Regions from separate parts of the Sporosarcina sp. Y1004 genome, predicted to be linked through region 1. Evidence: predicted binding sites of a transcription regulator. Region 1 holds the regulator's gene; each other region holds the start of a gene.
What was found. The regulator LexA, encoded in region 1, represses DNA repair genes until DNA is damaged. The targets are predictions, from matches to a motif close to CGAACATATGTTCG.

Region 1 (5,128 bases):
TCAGGAACATGGAAGTCTTCTTCAAATGTCCATTTGTAATATTCTTTTGTTAATTTCATTTCATCTTCGCCTAGTGGCATACCATGTGCATCTGATTTTCCGGATCTGTTCGGTGAACCATAACCGATGACTGTTTTAACTTCAATCATCGTCGGGCCTCCAACATTGCCTTTAGCTTCTTCAATTGCTGTTGAAACAAGGCCTATGTTGTTGCCGTCTTCAACACGGATGTAATTCCATCCGTATGATTCAAAGCGTTTACGGATATTTTCAGAGAATGACATGTCTAGTTCACCATCAAGTGAAATATCATTGCTGTCATAAAGGACAATTAATTTATTCAATTGCAGGTGTCCAGCTAGTGAAATCGCTTCTCCCGCCACACCTTCCATGAGATCGCCGTCGCCGCAAAGCGCGTACGTGTAATGATCCACAACGTCAAAGTCAGTTTGATTGTATGTAGCAGCAAGGTGTTTTTCAGCCATTGCCATACCAACCGCCATACCAATCCCTTGTCCAAGCGGACCTGTCGTTGCTTCAACGCCTACCGTATGGCCATATTCAGGATGTCCAGGTGTTTTGGAGTTCCATTGTCTGAAGTTCTTGATTTCATCCATTGGGAGACCGTATCCACCTAGATGAAGGAGGCTATATAGAAGCATCGATCCATGTCCTGCTGAAAGTACGAATCGGTCGCGGTTAAACCACTGTGGGTTTGAAGGGTTATGATGCATATGTTTTGTCCATAGCGTATACGCCATTGGAGCTGCGCCCATCGGTAATCCCGGATGTCCGGAATTCGCTTTTTCGATTGCGTCAATTGAGAGTGTACGAATTGTGTTGATAGCTAGCTGGTCAATCTGTTGAGTCATTGTGTACATCCTTTCCCGTGATGTCTATTTATCTTCATATCCTAGTTTAGACAATCAGCGCAGTGATTGCAAAGTTCAATTTAGGTATTTGCCATTACGTGCGTTTTTCACCTTGTCGGGTGTCACGTCATTTCCTTCTGGATCAAGCACTTTGACATGCTCGATTGTGTCCCGCATCGATGAGCGAAATGTCTCAAGATATTCTTTCCGCAATTGTGTTTGTTCTTTAGCTTCTTCGATAGATAGACCTGTTGTTTTCGATTTCTTTGAGAGTTCATTAATTCGTTTGATTTTATCTGGTGATAGCATATTTTTTCCTCCATTTTGCGTTATAAATACAAACGTATACAAAAAAAACAGAAAGTGCAATAAATCAGACTCCCTGCTCTGTTTCATATTCTTTAAAGCGCCGATGGACAGTCGCTTTACTGATGTTATGACCGAGCCCTTTCAAGACGCCCGTAATTTCTTCATAAGTCAGCCCTTTTTCTCTCAAAGAGACAATTTCACTGATTGGCACTTCGATACGCTCTCGGCCTTCAACGTTTCCTCTGTTTTTCAAATTGCGTTCAGGACGATACCCCTCCCTGACAGCACGTTTCATACCCCGTCTGATTTTGGCGTTGTGCACTTTCCGTTGATATTCTTCAACTACTGCCAAAATTTCAAGTAACATCGTATCCATTTCATTAAGTGCAATTGGCCCACTATCATTGCGTGAATAAACGGCTGTGTCTGTTTTCAACAACAGATGCAAAACAGCCATCCTAGCATTCCCACGTCCGAGCCTCGTCTCATCTTGTATCAGTACTGCATCTACTTCTTCATCGCGGATGTAATCCAGCATACTAAGCAATCCTTCTCGGTCAATGTCGTAACCGCTATGTTTGTCCTCGAATGTAGTGACAAGCTCTAAATTGAGTTCACTAGCCAAATCTTCAAGTTCCTCTTCTTGCCTCGTAAGTGATAGTTCCTGCGATTCTTTTTCTGTGCTCACTCGGCAATAAATGACGCACTTCTTTCGCGGCTCAGTCATCAGTACCACCGGCCAGTTGTACACTGTCGTCTTCATGTGTCTGTATAGTTGGCAAAAGCAAATCTTCTCCCTTCTTGATTGTTGCGGAGGACAGATTATTTAGAGTCATCACTTCTTTAATCCATTTCTCTGACGACATGTTTTTCGAGTGGTGAAATGCAAGGCCCCAGAGCGTGTCCCCTTCAGTAATTGTAATTGTAGTGACTTCAGCTTGCTTCGTTTCATATTTACCAACTCCTATAATTGCAAAACCTAAACATAAAATAACAATAAATATACCATAACCGTTGTTTTTAATGAAAGTCATCATTTTTCCCCCTTGCGAATGTTTGTTCGTATCACTGTTTTCATTATAGGAAATACAAAACTGGATGTCAACACTTATTAGAACTTGTGTTTGCCATTACTATAGTGGGCTGATATAATGAATCTATTGAAATAACTCGAATTTCGGTGAGACTTTCACGATTTTTGATTGTTGTAAGAATTTTAGTTAAGGGGTGATTGTTGTGAAGAAAATCTCAAAAAGACAGGAAGACATTCTGACATTCATTAAATCAGAGGTAAAGAAAAAAGGGTATCCACCTTCCGTAAGGGAAATTGGGGAGGCTGTGGGGCTAGCTTCAAGTTCAACTGTTCACGGTCATCTAGCTCGTTTAGAAAGCAAGGGCTTCATTAGAAGAGACCCGACTAAACCTAGAGCAATCGAAGTCCTGGATCCTGAAGGGTTGGAAACGATGAAACCCGGAGTTCTACATGTCCCTCTTGTCGGTAAAGTTACTGCAGGTCTTCCGATTACAGCCATTGAAAACATTGAAGAGTACTTCCCTCTCCCTGAATCGTACGGCACTTCGGAGGACAACCTCTTTATGCTTGAGATTGTTGGGAATAGTATGATTGAAGCGGGAATCCTTAATGGTGATTATGTTATTGTTAAACAGCAACAGTCAGCTAATAATGGTGAGATTGTCGTAGCAATGACAGAAGACGATGAAGCGACGGTGAAACGGTTCTTCAAGGAAAAAAATTATTTCCGTCTTCAACCTGAAAATGAATCTATGGATCCAATCATTCTTGATAATGTATCGATACTCGGTAAAGTCGTTGGTGTTTATCGTACGATTCATTAAGGATAGACATGTAATTCCATGTTGAAGCTATCTGCAATGCAAGACAATCCAATACTCTCAGAAATGACAAAGAGCTATTCCTTTATTAAAAAGGAATAGCTCTTTGTCATTTCTCTATTAAGTTTTCCTTAACCAGTTTTCCAATGGATGACAACACAGCCACTTTCACATGCTCGTATGTGAGGCCGCCTTGAACGTATGCGGTATAAGGCGGCCTGATTGGACCATCTGCCGTAAGCTCGATGCTTGACCCTTGGATAAATGTACCAGCCGCCATGATCACATCGTCTGTATACCCCGGCATATAAGACGGCTCGGGTGCATAGTGGGAATTGATGGGCGAGTTCTGCTGAATTGATTGGCAGAACGCAATCATTTGACTGGCATTATTGAAAGATACAGACTGAATTAAATCGGTTCTTTTTTGCGTGTAATGCGGTGTTGTCTCGAGTCCAAAGCTTTCGAGGAGAGCAGCAGTGAAGAGCGCCCCTTTCACTGCCTGGCTAACAACATGCGGTGCTAGGAAAAATCCTTGGTACATTTCCCGTAAGGTATCAAGTGATGCCCCAGCTTCCGCTCCAAGACCAGGAGACGTCATTCGAAACGCACATTTCTCTACAAGATCTGCACGCCCGGCGATATAACCACCTGTTCTTGCAATGCCGCCACCTGGATTTTTAATGAGTGACCCTGCCATCAGATCAGCACCGACTTCTGTTGGCTCTTTCTCTTCGACAAATTCGCCATAGCAGTTGTCAACAAAGACAACTAGTTCGGGATTGATGGCTTTTACTTTACGAATCATTTCGCCGATTTCATCCACCATAAAGGACGGGCGATCTGAATACCCCTTTGACCGCTGGATTCCTATCATTTTTGTTTTAGCATGAATATTTTTCGAGACTTCTTCAAAATTGACCGTTCCATCATCATTTAGCTCAATGTGTTTATATGTAATGCCGTAATCCAGAAGTGATCCAGTATCTTTTCCTTTTCCTGATACGATGGATTCCAAGGTATCATAAGGTTTTCCTGTGATATAGAGTAGTTCGTCACCTGGGCGAAGAATTCCGAAAAGACTTATTGAAATTGCATGGGTTCCGGAAATAATCTGGTTGCGAACGAGACAGTCTTCAGTTTTGAATACATCAGCATAGACTTGTTCCAACACGTCACGCCCTGTATCATCGTAACCATACCCAGTTGTACCCAGCAAGTGAAAATCGCTAACCCTATTTTTACGGAATGCGTTCAGCACTTTCCGTTGATTGTAAAAAGCGGTTCTTTCAACACTTTTAAAAAAAGGTGCAAGTTTTTCTTCGATTCGTTCCGCATCTTCGAGTAATAAATCTTCTTGTTCAGTCACCATGATTGGTATTCCTCATCTCATTAAATAGTCACTATATATCTTATCAGTCTGTTCACGGAGGTCAATGTTTACAGAAGCGTTCATTGAAAAATCAGGAATACCTGTTAGAATTTTATGGGTCTATTGATTGGAGGGAGTACATTGGTATGGGACGTTTTTAGCTTGATTGGGACTGCGGCATTTGCTATTTCGGGTGCTATTGTTGCAATGGAAGAAGAATATGATATTTTTGGCGTTTATATCTTGGGGATAGTCACTGCTTTTGGCGGTGGTGCTGTTCGTAATATTTTGATAGGCGTGCCTGTTTCCGTTTTGTGGAATCAGGAGGTTCTCTTTATTGTGGCTTCCATTTTAATTACCGTTATTTTCTTTTTCTCAAGTGATCTCCTTGCTCATTGGAACAAATGGGGAAATTACTTTGATGCAATCGGGTTGGCTACGTTCGCCATTCAAGGTGCGATGTTTGCCATTCAATTAAACATGACGCTCTATGCAACTATAGTGGCAGCTGTTCTTACAGGAGCTGGCGGCGGTGTCATTCGGGACCTATTGGCTGGTCGGAAGCCACTTGTCTTTAAACGAGACTTCTATGCTGTGTGGGCTGCAGGCGCAGGTCTTGCGGTCGGACTCGGTCTGTATGAGTATGACATAGCCCTTTATGCACTGTTTGTATTAACCGCAGGGCTACGTATTATGTCGCTCATCTTCCAATGGAAACTAC
Region 2 (5,128 bases), on a different contig from region 1:
TGGTCGCTATACGTCGCTACCTTCACATGAATCCCGAGTTGTCCTTTAAGGAAGAGAAAACCGCGCAATATATAGCTGATTTTTATGCTAATCTTGGGGTCGAAGTGCGTAAAAGTGTAGGCGGCAATGGCGTTGTTGCACGTGTCAAAGGGGCAAGACCCGGAAAGACAGTTGCACTACGTGCCGACTTTGATGCACTTCCGATTCAGGATGAAAAGGATGTACCCTACAAATCAACGGTCCCCGGCGTCATGCATGCTTGCGGTCACGATGGACATACCGCTACATTGCTTCAGCTTGCGAAAGCGATACATGAACTACGAGAAGACCTTGCTGGTGAATATGTCTTCATCCACCAACACGCGGAAGAATTTGCTCCAGGTGGTGCAATTTCGATGATTGAAGACGGTTGCCTTGATGGAGTTGACGTTATTTTCGGAACACATTTGTGGTCGTTGACACCTTTCGGCACAGTCGAATATTTAACGGGTCCTGTTATGGCGGCAGCTGATCGTTTTGACATTACGATTCAAGGAGCCGGTGGGCATGGTGCAGCTCCCCATCAAACGATAGATGCCATCGTCATTGGCGCGCAGCTTGTCATGAATTTACAACAACTGGTCTCCCGTCGCGTCAATCCGGTTGAATCGGCTGTACTCTCCATAGGCTCATTCGTTTCGCAAAATGCATTTAATGTCATTGCAGACTCCGCAAAACTGGGTGGGACGGTACGAACATTCAATCCAGATATTCGTGACTTGATGGAACTCGAGATGAAACGTGTCGTCGATGGAACTGCACTTGCAAACAACTGTACCATCGATTTCGAATTCGTAAGAGGCTATCCGGCCGTGGTAAATCATGCTACCGAAACGGAATTTTTGAAAACTGTAGCTGAATCTATTTCGGGCTTGGAAGTGGTTGAATCTACGCCGCAAATGGGCGGCGAAGATTTTGCTTATTACCTAGAAAAAGTACCAGGTACATTTTTCTTCACGGGTGCTAAACCTGAGATTCCATTTCCGCATCACCATCCAAAATTCGACATCGATGAAAATGCGATGCTTGTTGCGGCGAAGACACTTGGTGCCGCCGCTGTTGAATATCAAAATTCGTAATAGGAAGAATTTCTAACCATTAGTAATATTTCATGATTTGATAATTAGTGAGCCTTCCTTCGAATTTTATGAGGAAGGCTCACTGTTTTTATATGAGCGCTTAAAAAGTTTCAATGCATAGGGGATGAACCTGAAATCCTGCTAATACCGCTTTGGTGCTTTGTGGATGCCTCCCGCGATAAGCCGGAAAGAATGGCGTTATTCCGTTCAACATCATACGGAATAACGCTTTCTTTTTTCACTTTTCTCCTTTTGTCCCAATAACGTCTGTTTCCCCAAGAGAAACCGTCATTATCTCCAAGAGAAACAGCCTGTTTCTCTCTTCCAATAGAACAGTATGCACAATTGCGTTTGGAATTCCTGGATTTATAATCTACTTATAATACAAATATGAATTATGAGGAGTGCATTAATTTGAAAAATAAGAAACGTAGTGCGCAATACATTATTTCCTTTGACACATTCATGTTACGTCCGATGATTCAAGACAATAAAATTTTTACCCATGTTAATGAGCGCAACGGTGATTTAAGCGTTCCCAGACGCCCTATCCATATCGTCAGGAATTCCTGTGACTATTATGGCAATTCTCTTCACAACTCGACTAATTCAGCAAAAATGGTACTTGGTAAACGCCATAAAACGCCGATTATCCTGGCTCATGATTTTGGAATACCATACATTTTCCTGCCTACTATGTCACCATCTTCCGAACAGAATGTCTGGATTTCCTATAATGCGATTGAAAAAATAGAAGAAGACAATTTGGGTTCTATAATTACACTAGAAAATAGCCGATCCTTCAAGTTAAATGTTTCCCCTACAACATTGTATCGTCAATATGCGTTCGCCACTCTTTTAGAGAAGAACTTTTTGAAAAACCAGAGACAACTGAACAGGCCTTCTACTTTCAACTTTTTTGACGATGATGACAACGATGATGATGATTCAGCTCTCTGACATCGCAATGTATTTGGCCAATAGTTCTTCAGTTCGATTACGCAGGCGGACATTCAAATAGCGTCTATGATCTTCATAACCTCCGTGCATGAATACATACTCGGTGAATGTGCTATCCGTTTTGTTACGTATCACCTTCATATTGCGCCGCCGCAAGTAGATTGTCGTTTCCTTTAGTTCTGCACGTGCAATTTTCGTCGCCTCGTCGACGAGTTTAACGTAAGGTCCTTTCAATTTGAAAGGACCTTTTTCGAATGATTCCCGATCTCTCTCCAAGATAATTAGAAGCATCGGTAAGTAAATCATATTCTCAAAATAAGGTAATGCCTCCGGGGGTATTAAAGGCACTACAATCACTCCTTCCGCCCAATTAAGAACAAATGTTCGAATAACTATTGTATGCCCATACCCTCGGAAAATCAACCTACAAATCATTGGAAATCTTAAGCATATTTGGAGACACAGGGAATGCCGAAGTTTATCGATAATTCAACACTTCATAATTTCTTTACCCGCAAAGAATACCGAACGGCGAATCAAGTCTAAATACCATACACTCTGGTTAACCGACAAAAAAACTTCCAGCCATAATCGCTGAAAGTCTTGCATATCTTACACTTATTTTTTCTCTATATCACCGATATAATGAACCGAAGCCACTTTCCAATCCCCATCACTTTTTTTAAGGACGGTTACTTGTCTACCACTCGGACTTGTTTCAAGACCCGTCTCTAATTGCTTGAAAGATGTCTTTAGGTTTGAAAATACCTGGGCTTCCTCTTCTGAATACTTCACAATCGTTACATTCGAAACTTCACGACTTAATTCATACTCACTAAAAAGATCTTTCGTTATAGAACGTTCCTCTTCAAGGTCATAATCCTTCGCTGACAATGTATCTAAATAGCCATCGATATCTTGTTTGTTTAGCGTTTCCAAATTTAGGTTGTATACGTCAAGAATCTGTTCTTTTTCGTCTGCTGGGACGCCAGAAGCTTCTTCTACAGTGTCTCCTGTCAAGCTAAATCCCACTTTGCTTTCATCCACTCCATGATCAATTGTGCCATATTCATTCGTTGCTTCGCCGTCATCGACGGAACCATTCTCAACAGGCTCTTCCTTGTCACCACTACAAGCTCCTAGCAGTAAAATGAAAGACAGACTAAAAAGCACGACTACTTTTTTCATTTTTTCCCTCCTGAACAGGTAAAAGGGCTCCTCCAAAAGCAGAAAGCCCTTTTCCTTTTATTCAATACATCAAATTACTTTACTTCAACCCAACCATTTTTAATCGCTGTTACGACCGCTTGAGTGCGATCATTTACTGCCATTTTTTGTAGAATACTAGACACGTGGTTTTTGACGGTCTTCTCGGAGATGAAAAGCGTCTCCCCGATTGTCCGGTTACTTTGTCCATCCGTCAACAGTTGTAATACTTCACACTCACGTTTAGTAAGTAAATGGAACGGGCGACGGATATCATTTTGCTGGAAGGATCCCTTATGCTCACGTTCGCTCAATCTTCGATATTCTGTAACAAGGTTATGCGTCACTTTTGGATGAAGGTACGAACCACCTAGCGCAACGACTTTAATCGCTTGGATGATTGCATCCGCATCCATCTCTTTTAACATATAACCGAGTGCACCTGTTTTAAGTGCATGTGATACATATGATTCATCGTCGTGAATTGACAACATAATTACTTTCGCTTTGGGATATTCTTTGATGAGGTTTTCAGTTGCATCGACACCATTCATATGAGGCATGTTAATGTCCATAAGAACCACGTCCGGTTCGCACTGTTGATAAAGCTCATTCACTTCGCTACCATCGCCGCCCTCAGCCACAACTTCAAAAGAATCTTCAAAATCAAGGATTCTCTTTACCCCTTCACGGAATAGTTGGTGATCATCTACAATTAATATTTTCGTCATAGTCATTTCCTCCCCTAACATCTAGTCGTCGATTATTTCACTCTGGAGTGGAATCTGGATATAAATTATCGTACCATTTCCAGGCGTTGAGGTGATTGTTATATCCCCTTTTAACAAATCAATTCGTTCACGCATTCCTATTAAACCGAATGACTTATCTCTTACTTCATTTTGATTGAATCCTTGTCCATCATCTTTTATGATAATATTCATTATATCGCGATGCCATTCAGTTTTCACCCAAACGTCCTTCGCCTTTGCATGTTTTAAGGCATTTGAAACGGATTCTTGCACTAGCCGAAAGACTGATACTTCAAAATCCGTTTTAAAACGTTGCTCTTTTCCACTATTTTGAAAGTGAATGGTGGTCCCCTTTTCATACTCTCCTATTGTCGACAAGTACTTTTTCAATGTTGGAATTAAGCCCAAATCGTCAAGTGCCATAGGACGCAAATTATAAATGATACGGCGAACTTCATAAAGTGCATTTCTTACCATCTCTTTAAGATCTTTAAGTTCATTAAATGCAGGTACAGGGCCTTGTTCTTCATATACCTTCTCAATCAACCCGGAACGGATTAACACATTTGCTAGCATTTGTGCCGGTCCATCGTGGATATCACGGGAAAGCCTTTTCCGCTCCTCTTCCTGTGCCTGGATAATTCTGATGCCAAACCCCTGTTTGTGTCTGGCCGTTTCCAGCGCTACGCCTACGTTTTTTAAATCAGATGTCAAATAATTAATTACGGTTGCGACTTGATTGACAAGATGATCGGCTCTTTCAATGGTGTCAAGTAGCGCAAGAAGACGTCGATCCAAATCGTCCCGACGAGCACGCAGCTGTTTCTCCTCCATCCGGTTGACCGATAGCCGAACGAGTAAATCATTCGCAACTTCGTAAGATTCCTTCACCTGCTCTTCTGAAAACTTCATGAAGTCCTTCGACACATCAGCAAGACGCCGGCGTGAATGGCGAGTCATACCTTCCAAATAATCACCTTCAGTTATTACCCGGGAAATATCACTCTTGACCGCTGCGAGCTCACTTTGCATATCTTCAAAGCTTTGACGGCTTTGTTCACTTATAATGAAGATATCATTCTTTGAGTGATC
Region 3 (5,128 bases), on a different contig from region 1:
TTGACGAGTAAGTTTGGGTATCTTGCTGGTAAGACAGTTGGTTCAGGTTCAGTTTCATCGAAGTTTGGTATGAAATCGACTGTCTCTTTTCCAAGGTCTCGCATCATTTCTCCCGAAATAGCAGAAAGACGTGCTTCTGTATACCGCATGGCAGCTGCAGAATCACCATCTACTGAACCGTTATTCCCTTGCATTTCAACCAACATATGACGCAATTTCCAATCTTGGCTCATCCGCACCATCGCTTCATAGACAGATGTGTCGCCATGGGGATGATAGTTCCCGATGACATTTCCGACCGTCTTTGCTGATTTACGGAATGCTTTTTCATACGTATTTCCCTCATGAAACATTGCATATAAAATACGCCGCTGAACAGGTTTTAAACCATCGCGCGCGTCCGGCAATGCCCGGTCCTGGATGATGTACTTACTATATCTCCCGAATCGGTCACCGATTACTTCTTCCAACGGTAGGTCTTGGAAACGTTCCGTTAGTGTCATTCAAAATCCCCCTCGACATGTAAAAATTCATTATCCAAAATATTATGGTCTTCTTCCATACCAAAATCGACATTGTCTTCAATCCAGCGTCTCCTAGGCTCTACCTTATCACCCATAAGTGTCGTCACACGTCGCTCAACTATAGCACTGTCTTCAATAGTTACCCGAATCAATGTACGTGTTCCTGGGTCCATAGTCGTTTCCCATAACTGATCGGCATTCATTTCCCCAAGTCCTTTGTATCGTTGCAGCATATACCCTTTGCCTACTTTTTCTATCGCTTTTTCAAGTTCGGTGCCTTCCGTCCATGCGTATGCAAATTTTTCGCTCTTCCCTGTCCCTTTAAATACTTTGTAAAGTGGTGGCAAAGCGATGTATACTTTTCCAGCTTCAATCAGCGGTTTCATGTAACGGTAGAAGAATGTCAGTAACAGTACCTGAATATGAGCCCCATCTGTATCTGCATCTGTCATGATGATAACTTTATCGTAAGCGATGTCTTTGACTTCGAAGTCAGAACCTACGCCGCCTCCAATTGCATGAATGATCAGATTGATTTCTTCGTTTTTCATAATATCTTCCAGTTTCGCTTTTTCAGTGTTGAGCACTTTACCACGTAGTGGAAGAATAGCCTGAAAAACTCGGTCTCGTCCTTGTTTTGCTGAACCGCCGGCCGAGTCCCCTTCGACAAGATATAATTCATTCTTCGCAGCGTTTCTGGATTGTGCAGGTGTCAGTTTACCTGATAGAAGTGTTTCCGATCTTTTTCTTTTCTTACCTGAACGCGCATCTTCCCGTGCTTTTCTTGCCGCCTCACGTGCCTGGTGCGCACGGATTGCTTTACGAACAAGGGATGCACTTAAATCAGCATTTTCTTCAAGAAAATAAAGGAGCTTCTGAGATACAATTGAATCCGTGATACCACGTGCTTCACTCGTACCTAGCTTGCCTTTCGTCTGCCCTTCGAATTGTAAAATCTCTTCCGGGATACGTACCGACACAATAGCGGCTATTCCTTCACGAATATCCGAGCCTTCAAGGTTTTTATCTTTCTCTTTCAACAATCCGGTTTTTCTCGCATATTCATTAAATACTCGAGTCATTCCTGTCTTTGCCCCTGTTTCATGTGTTCCACCGTCTTTGGTACGGACGTTGTTGACAAATGAAAGGATTGTTTCCGAATAACCGTCACTGAATTGGAATGCAAACTCGACTTCTATTCCATCTGACTCACCTTCCAAATAAGCGACCTCATGTAGAACATCTTTCTCTTCGTTTAAATAAGTGATAAAAGCCTCAATTCCGGTTTCATATTGGAAGATATCGTGTTTGTCCGTACCTTCTTCCTTTATCTCAATTTTCAAGCCCTTTAACAGAAACGCGGACTCGCGTAAGCGCTCACTAATGGTTTCATAATGATATTTTAAAGTTGAGAATATGGTCGCATCTGGTTTAAAATGGATAAGTGTCCCTTTTTCACGTGTTGTTCCGATTTGTTCAAGCGTTGTAGACGGTTTTCCGCCATTTTCAAAGCGTTGAAGAAATTTCTTTCCGTCACGAAAAATGGTCACTTCCAATTTCTCAGATAGAGCGTTTACAACAGATGCACCAACTCCATGAAGTCCGCCACTCGTTTTGTAACCGCCTTGACCAAACTTTCCTCCTGCATGAAGAACTGTCAAAATAACTTCCGTCGTTGGTTTTCCAGAAGAGTGTATCCCCGTTGGCATACCACGCCCGTAGTCGCGTACACTGACACTGCCATCTGTATGAAGTGTCACATCAATCTCATTACCAAACCCAGCTAGCGCTTCATCTACCGCGTTATCCACAATTTCATAGACAAGGTGATGAAGCCCGCGAGAATCGGTAGATCCGATGTACATACCGGGACGTTTTCGTACAGCATCTAGACCTTCAAGTATATGGATTGAATCATCATCATACGTATAGTTTTCTTGTTTTTTCGTCAAAATACAACCTCCATCAAACAACTGTTCTCTTTTATATGATCGTACCGCTTCCTTTAAAGGTTGTCAAATCAACGTTTTCAGAAGCTTGCTCAATTAATTGTATAGAAGAAAGCATTTTATTGCAATGAAGACAGGAAATTGTTAGTTACGGAAATCGGCTGTACGAGACCCGGAAATTCGAAATCTGACTGGACCTCTTAACTTGGCTTGCCAATTCTCTACTCTCCACATGAAGCCCATTGTCGCAACTTCACGCTTCTGCTAAACTAGGTCTATACATAGACAAATTAAAAAAGGAGTACACAATGGAACTTATCATACTTTTAGTAATTGCTTATTTAATCGGCTCAATCCCTTCAGCACTCTGGGTCGGGAAACTTTTTTACAAAACGGACATTCGGCAACTAGGCAGCGGGAATTTAGGTGGCACGAATACCTTCCGTGTACTCGGTAAAACAGCGGGACTTACCGTAACAATTCTCGATATTTTAAAAGGGACGGTAGCTGCACTGTTACCACTACTCCCTGTTTTCGACAGCATTACAGTCCATCCCCTTATTCCGGGAATACTTGCGGTTGTAGGGCATATGTATCCCGTTTTCGCTCATTTCAAAGGTGGCAAGGCTGTCGCGACATCCGGCGGTGTGCTGCTTGCTTACGAATGGCCCGTTTTTATCCTTGTTCTCGTAACGTTTTTCATCGCTTTGAAAGTAACGAAAATGGTGTCCTTATCGTCAATGATTATATCTGTGGTAGGCTTTTTATACAGCATTTTTTACTACTTCCGAACAGGTGATATTTATCTGATGGTAATGATTGGTCTATTCGGTGCCTTCATCTTCTATAGACATCGAGCGAATATTGGTCGTATCAAGGCTGGAACCGAGCCAAAAGTGAAGTGGTTATAATACAATGAAAGCAGTAACGGAAAAGGTTGGTGTTTCCAATGAAGATTATTTTGTCGAACGAAGCGCTATTATGGTTTAAAGAAGAGATGGAGGTTGAACCTGGTGATGCCATCCGCTTTTTTGCAAGATATGGAGGATCCAGTTCACTACAACCGGGATTTTCCCTCGGCGTGACAAAAGAACAACCTGACGAAGTGGCAGTTGAAACGGAGCACGACAGTGTACACTACTATATTGAAAGCCGTGACAAATGGTATTTCACTGAACATGACTTGCATGTCAAAGTGGATCCTAAACTGCATGAACTTATTTATTTGTACGAAAAAGCGTGAAGGCATAATGCCTCACGCTTTTATTATTTTTCAACCATCTCTTGTAGTATTTTTTTATTAATTTTTCCGACGTGTGTTTTAGGCAATTCTTTTAGCTCAATTACTTTTTTGGGGATTTTATATGATCCAAGAAACTTTTTACAGTGCATGGTAATGTCGTCACAATCGAAAGGGTATCCGTCTGCCATGATGATAAATGCAACGATGATTTCACCCCATATGTCATCCTTTACCCCGACGACAGCCACCTCTTTGACCCCATCAAACAGCACGAGGCTTTGTTCAACTTCCTGTGGATAAACGTTTTCTCCACCTGTAATAATAGTATCTTTTTTTCTTCCGACAATATAGGTGTAGCCATCACTGTCGCATTTGGCAAGGTCACCCGTACGCAGCCATCCCTCAACTAACGTTTCAGCCGTTGCTGTTGGATTCCGCCAATAATAACTGAAAACATGGGGTCCTTTTATAAATAATTCCCCGACTTCATCTATACCACAAGGTTTCATCTCTTCATTCAATACTTTTGTGGAATTGAATAGCATGCTCTTACCAACAGATCCTATTTTCAGACAAGCTTCTTCGCTTCGGATGTAAAAATTATTTGGGCCTGCTTCCGTAAGTCCGTACCCTTCTTTGAATTTTAATCCTTTCTCATGAAATGCATGATAAATCGTCTGTGGGCAAGGAGCACCGCCAGATAAAAACACTTTCATAGTAGGAAAAGAAGACTGTCGGAAATAGTGTGTGAGAATCATAGACTGATACATCGTCGGCACGAAAAGTGAAATTGTTGCAGCGTATGTATCAGTTGCGCTCAAGGCTTCCTCTGCATCGAATGAGTTACCGACAATTACCGTGCCGCCAGCCATGAGAATAGGTATGCTAAGTGCATTCATGCCTCCGGTGTGAAAAAGTGGCATATAATTTATCGTTATATCCTCTTCTGTTAATCCCCAGCTGACAATAGTGTTCAGCGCATTCCAATTGACAGCGTCAGCTGAAAGGACGACTCCTTTTGAAACCCCTGTTGTCCCTCCTGTATAGATCATCATCCATGGGTCTTCACCTATCAGTTGTTCTACCTTGAAATCTTGATAGTCTACAGTGTTAATCGAAATTAGTGGCACTGAATTAGGAAAACGCATTTCATCAATTACCGTTTTAAACTGCTCATGGTACAGAAGTATTGAGGGGGAGCAATCAGTAAGCAGAGTGACGAGTTCAAAACGACTAAGCCGCCAATTTAGTGGGACATACAGTAAACCTGTCATTTCACATGCAAATAGAATGGCGAACAACTCTGAGCTATTCGGCGCAATAATTGCGATACGTTCCCCTTTTTTATATCCTTGTCTTTTGAAATAAGATGCCCAATGAACTATTCGCTGTTGAAGCATTGCGTACGTCCA
Region 4 (5,128 bases), on a different contig from region 1:
ATTAAATATAATGCAGTACCTACAGCAGTCAATAATGACATCAACACAAGATTTTTTGTTTTCATTTCTAATCTCTCCTCGGCTCATCTAGTATTTTAGTTTTTCTTGACGTATCCTCATGATCGGCAACGAAAAACTTATTACAAATATTACACTGTTTTCAGAAACTTTGCAAGCTTAACTTCTCAACTTTGTACGGATACTTTGTGCAATTTCCTGAATGCGTTCTTTGTCTGATTCTGCTTCATTTGTCTCAAATGTCGGTTGGAACCCATCCGTTTCATCGTAACGAGGGATAAGGTGCAAGTGAAAGTGAAACACGGCTTGACCGGCGGGGGCACCATTGTTTTGGAGTAAATTCATTCCTGAAGGTTTGAATTCATCTTTTAGTGCGTTGGCAATTTTCGGAACAACCGAAAACAGCTGGGCCGCTTCTTCCGAAGTTAAATCATAGATGTTTTCGCGATGTGTTTTAGGGATGATTAGGGTATGCCCTTTCGTTACAGGCATAATATCCATGAAAGCGATTACGTGCTCATCTTCATAGATTTTGACGCTAGGGATGGTGCCTTCAATGATTTTACAAAAAATACATGCAGTCATTTCGTCACTCCTTTTCATGAATGGGACAAGTGTAGCATATTTTTAACTAGCAGCTGCATGAAGTAGAAAGCTTTTTGCACAGTATTTTGCTAAAATGAATTGAAGAATGGAGGTTGGGTATGGAAATTCTTGAATTGAAAGACGTATCAGGAGGCTATACACGCAAGCCTGTCCTGCATGATTTATCCTTTAACATCGGACAAGGTGAGCTAGTAGGTCTAATTGGGCTCAATGGGGCGGGTAAAAGTACGACTATTAAACATATTATTGGATTGATGAATCCCCATAGCGGAGAAATCCGAGTGAATGGGGTGACGTTCAGCGAGGATTCCGAGAAGTATAGAAAGGCGTTCACTTATATTCCAGAAACGCCAATTCTTTATGAAGAGTTGACGCTCAAGGAGCATCTGGAGTTAACGGCAATGGCGTACGGTCTTGATAAAGAAGTGTTTGATGCTCGTTCGGGTGAGTTATTGAAAGAATTCCGTATGGAGAAGCGTTTAAACTGGTTTCCTGCACATTTTTCAAAAGGGATGCGCCAAAAAGTAATGATTATGTGTGCATTTCTCGTTAATCCTTCTTTATATATTATTGATGAGCCATTTGTAGGTCTTGATCCGATTGCTATCAAATCTCTGTTGGAACAGATGACGGAAAGAACAGAAAACGGGGCTTCCATCCTCATGTCGACCCATGTTTTGTCGACCGCGGAAAAACATTGCGACAGGATCATTTTGCTGCACGAAGGACGAGTGCGGGCGGAAGGGACGATGGATGACTTGAGAAAAGCATTCGGACGACCAGGAGCATCATTGGATGACTTGTATATTGCGATGACAGAGGATCATGACAATGAACAATTTGCGTGAAATATGGGGTTCTCGGTTCGTCCATTATATAACCGAACTTCAAAAGTATTTGAAGTATGTATTTACGGGACACTTGGCAATTGTTCTTGTTTTTACAATTGGAGCGGGGGGATACACGTATAGTGAGTGGCTAAAAGAAGTGCCAGCAGACTTTCCAGCGGCTCTACTGACGGCTGTCTTACTTGGTGCTGTCCTTGCTATATCGCCACCCGTGACACTCTTGAAACCGGCAGATACAGTATACTTTTTGCCGCTAGAAATTAAACTAGGTTCTTATATAAAACGATCTTTAAGTTGGAGCTTTTTCTCACAATTGCCATTGCCTTTTATTCTTTATATAGTGGCACTCCCGTTACTTTCTGCCACGGGGACTGGAACGAAAACAGAATTCATCGCCATCGCAATCTTCATAGTGCTTATTAAGTGGGCATTCGTTGAGTCGGAATATAATTTTAGACATGTTTTAGAAGGAGATAAGGTCTGGTTGGACAGGGCCGTGCGGTTTTTATTGGCGGGAATACTTATTTATGCTTTCCTTGTGGGAAGTTTCCTTTACATTCCAGTTATTGCAGTCCTTATCGGAATGTACAATTTCTACTGGCGGAAAAAGAGGATGGTAAAGCCTTTCCCATACGATCACTTTATTTCACTTGAACAGAATCGTATGATGCGGTTTTACCGGTTCGCTAACTACTTTACGGACGTTCCGCATCTGAAAGGATCCGTTAGTAGAAGAGGTTGGCTTGGATTTATAACAGGTTCTCCCACTTTCGGCAAGAGTGTTTCACAGACCTACCTGATTAAGCGTACATTTATTCGAACGGATGATATTTTTTGGTTATGGGTGAGGTTGACTGTAATTTCAGCACTTGGTGCAATATTCATTCCATTCCCAATCGTTGTATTCATTTTCTCTGGGGCGCTTGCATTTGCCTCGGCAGTTCAGCTTATTTATGCATTGCGTGCGGGGGATGATTTCCGAATGGATATGCTGTTTCCTGAGAAGGAAGACACGCGACCTGGCTCAATTAGGAAAATCGTTCGTTCGGTTCAATGGATTCAAGCAGCGGTTGTTATAGTTGCTTCCCTATACCTTTATGGAGTCTCGACAATACCATTTCTAGTAGGGGCTGTCATTCTCATTACTTCTGAAGCTACTATTAGATTGACTGGGGAAAAGAAGGAAGACGAATAAGGTCAATTCATCCCGTTTGTAAGTAATTGCAGACGGGATTAATCTTTTGTGAAAGAATAAAAATAGAATATTCAAAAAACCCTTGCAACTTCTCTCTGAAATTAGATATACTATATAAAAGGCATCAGGGGTGAGAGCGATGGAGAACAACTATTCATATGCCGAGTTTTTGAAGGCCGTCGGAAAAAACAGTTCTTCGCTTCAAGCGGAAAAGTTGTTGAATGAAATTTATTTGGATCTTTTCTTAAAACATTTACACAGGGAGCAGACGAAGTATCGACTCGCGGTTTTAATTGATGCAGCACTCGATTGTCGGGATGAAAGCGCCTTCTTATTGTATTCAGAAAGACTTGTTAAAATTGAAGAGAATGATTGAAAAGTGAGTTGACGCTACATGTTGAATAGACATGCAGCGTTTTTTTCGCTTTAATTAGAAAATAAATCCATTGAAAAAACGTATGTTCGCTTTTTGCTCGTCAAAAGATGGGTAAAGTGATAAGATAGAAGTAGTATATATGGGAGTGACTTCGATGAACCAAAAATTTAATTTGCAAGCCCCTTACACTCCGCAAGGCGATCAGCCGTATGCAATTGCGAAGCTTTTGGAGGGTCATGAACGGGGAGAGAAGCACCAGACTTTACTCGGTGCAACTGGAACCGGAAAAACATTCACAGTCTCGAACGTCTTAACAGAAATTAATAAACCAACACTTGTCATTGCCCACAACAAAACACTTGCTGGTCAATTATATAGTGAATTTAAAGAGTTTTTCCCTGATAACGCTGTTGAGTACTTTGTCAGTTTCTATGATTACTATCAGCCGGAAGCATACATCGCTCATACAGATACCTTCATTGAAAAAGACTCAAGTATAAACGATGAAATTGATAAGTTGCGACACTCAGCTACATCTTCCTTATTTGAACGGAATGATGTACTAATCGTCGCTTCCGTCTCATGCATTTATGGTCTCGGTTCCCCGACAGAATATAATGAACATGTAGTATCGCTGCGACCGGGAATGGAGATTGGACGCAATGAATTGCTCCGTAAATTTGTAGATATTCAATACGAACGGAATGATGTAAGTTTTACACGCGGTACATTCAGGGTGCGCGGCGATGTTGTCGAACTTTTGCCAGCTTCACAGGATGAACAATGCCTCCGCATCGAGTTTTTTGGCGATGAAATTGAACGCATTCGTGAAGTGGATTCACTTACTGGTGAAATCCTGGGTGAACGAGAACACGTTGCCATTTTTCCAGCATCCCATTTCGTTACGGGTGATGACAAAATGGTAAAGGCAATTGAAAACATTGAAATAGAACTAGAAGAACGTTTGAAAGAATTCCGTAGTCAAGATAAGCTTTTAGAAGCGCAGCGCCTTGAACAGAGGACGCGATATGACCTTGAAATGATGAGGGAAATGGGCTTCTGTTCTGGTATAGAGAACTATTCCCGCCATTTGACACTTCGTCCGCCGGGGGCAACACCCTACACGCTCCTTGACTATTTCCCAGATGATTTCCTAGTCATTGTAGATGAAAGTCATGTCTCACTTCCTCAAATACGTGGAATGTATAACGGTGACCAGGCAAGGAAGAAAGTACTTGTGGAACATGGTTTTCGTTTACCTTCAGCGCTTGACAACAGGCCGCTGACTTTCCAGGAATTTGAAGGTCATGTACATGAAGCTATTTATGTTTCTGCAACACCCGGTCCTTACGAAATTGAACATACACCCGAAATGATTCAACAAATTATTCGTCCAACAGGTCTACTGGATCCGACGATTGAAGTCCGTCCAATTAATGGACAAATAGATGACTTGATTGGTCAAATTAGAGAACGGACGAAAAATAACGAACGGGTACTAATTACGACATTGACGAAGAAAATGTCAGAGGATTTAACTGACTACCTAAAAGAAATTGGTATAAAAGTACAGTATCTTCATTCTGAGATCAAGACGCTTGAACGAATTGAAATCATTCGGGAACTGAGAATTGGAACATATGACGTGCTAATCGGCATTAACCTTTTGAGAGAAGGAATCGATATTCCGGAAGTATCACTTGTTGTGATTCTAGACGCGGATAAGGAAGGATTCCTTCGTTCCGAGCGTGCACTCATCCAGACGATGGGGCGTGCAGCACGTAATTCGAATGGTCACGTCATCCTGTATGCCGACCGAATGACGGATTCCATGACGAAAGCGATTGATGAAACCCGTCGACGCCGTGATATTCAAAGAGAATATAACGTGAAACATGGCATAACACCGACAACTATCAAGAAAGAAATTCGCGACGTCATCCGTGCAACGCTCGTATCTGAAGAAGCAATTACTTATCTAGAAAAGGTGACACAAGGCAAGAAACTGACGAAGGACGAAAAAATGACACTTTTAGTAACTCTGGAGAAAGAGATGAAAGAAGCTGCAAAAGCACTCGACTTCGA

Region 2: a site for LexA is predicted at 2,452-2,465, ahead of AC25Y6_RS11310 (YhjD family protein). Genes of this name have one in related genera too.
Region 3: a site for LexA is predicted at 2,491-2,504, ahead of parE (DNA topoisomerase IV subunit B). Genes of this name have one in related genera too.
Region 4: a site for LexA is predicted at 3,119-3,132, ahead of uvrB (excinuclease ABC subunit UvrB). Genes of this name have one in related genera too.

What each region holds. Positions count from the first base shown of each region.
Region 1 covers NZ_JBYHFQ010000003.1:30,178-35,305, forward strand. The annotation lists gene tkt (transketolase) at 1-872, opposite strand, end outside; gene AC25Y6_RS03015 (DUF896 domain-containing protein) at 948-1,181, opposite strand; gene AC25Y6_RS03020 (YneB family resolvase-like protein) at 1,246-1,908, opposite strand; gene yneA (cell division suppressor protein YneA) at 1,901-2,215, opposite strand; gene lexA (transcriptional repressor LexA) at 2,418-3,038, shown strand; gene AC25Y6_RS03035 (methionine gamma-lyase family protein) at 3,145-4,407, opposite strand; gene AC25Y6_RS03040 (trimeric intracellular cation channel family protein) at 4,549-5,128, shown strand, end outside.
Region 2 covers NZ_JBYHFQ010000014.1:82,507-87,634, forward strand. The annotation lists gene AC25Y6_RS11300 (M20 family metallopeptidase) at 1-1,118, shown strand, start outside; gene AC25Y6_RS11305 (competence protein ComK) at 1,533-2,078, shown strand; gene AC25Y6_RS11310 (YhjD family protein) at 2,067-2,426, opposite strand; gene AC25Y6_RS11315 (DUF3225 domain-containing protein) at 2,697-3,266, opposite strand; gene AC25Y6_RS11320 (response regulator) at 3,341-4,015, opposite strand; gene AC25Y6_RS11325 (sensor histidine kinase) at 4,037-5,128, opposite strand, start outside.
Region 3 covers NZ_JBYHFQ010000041.1:15,404-20,531, reverse strand. The annotation lists gene parC (DNA topoisomerase IV subunit A) at 1-503, opposite strand, end outside; gene parE (DNA topoisomerase IV subunit B) at 500-2,476, opposite strand; gene plsY (glycerol-3-phosphate 1-O-acyltransferase PlsY) at 2,782-3,384, shown strand; gene AC25Y6_RS18540 (HesB/YadR/YfhF family protein) at 3,423-3,716, shown strand; gene AC25Y6_RS18535 (AMP-binding protein) at 3,740-5,128, opposite strand, start outside.
Region 4 covers NZ_JBYHFQ010000006.1:11,792-16,919, forward strand. The annotation lists gene AC25Y6_RS05920 (tryptophan transporter) at 1-65, opposite strand, end outside; gene AC25Y6_RS05925 (HIT family protein) at 178-603, opposite strand; gene AC25Y6_RS05930 (ABC transporter ATP-binding protein) at 723-1,472, shown strand; gene AC25Y6_RS05935 (ABC transporter permease) at 1,456-2,667, shown strand; gene AC25Y6_RS05940 (IDEAL domain-containing protein) at 2,807-3,043, shown strand; gene uvrB (excinuclease ABC subunit UvrB) at 3,198-5,128, shown strand, end outside.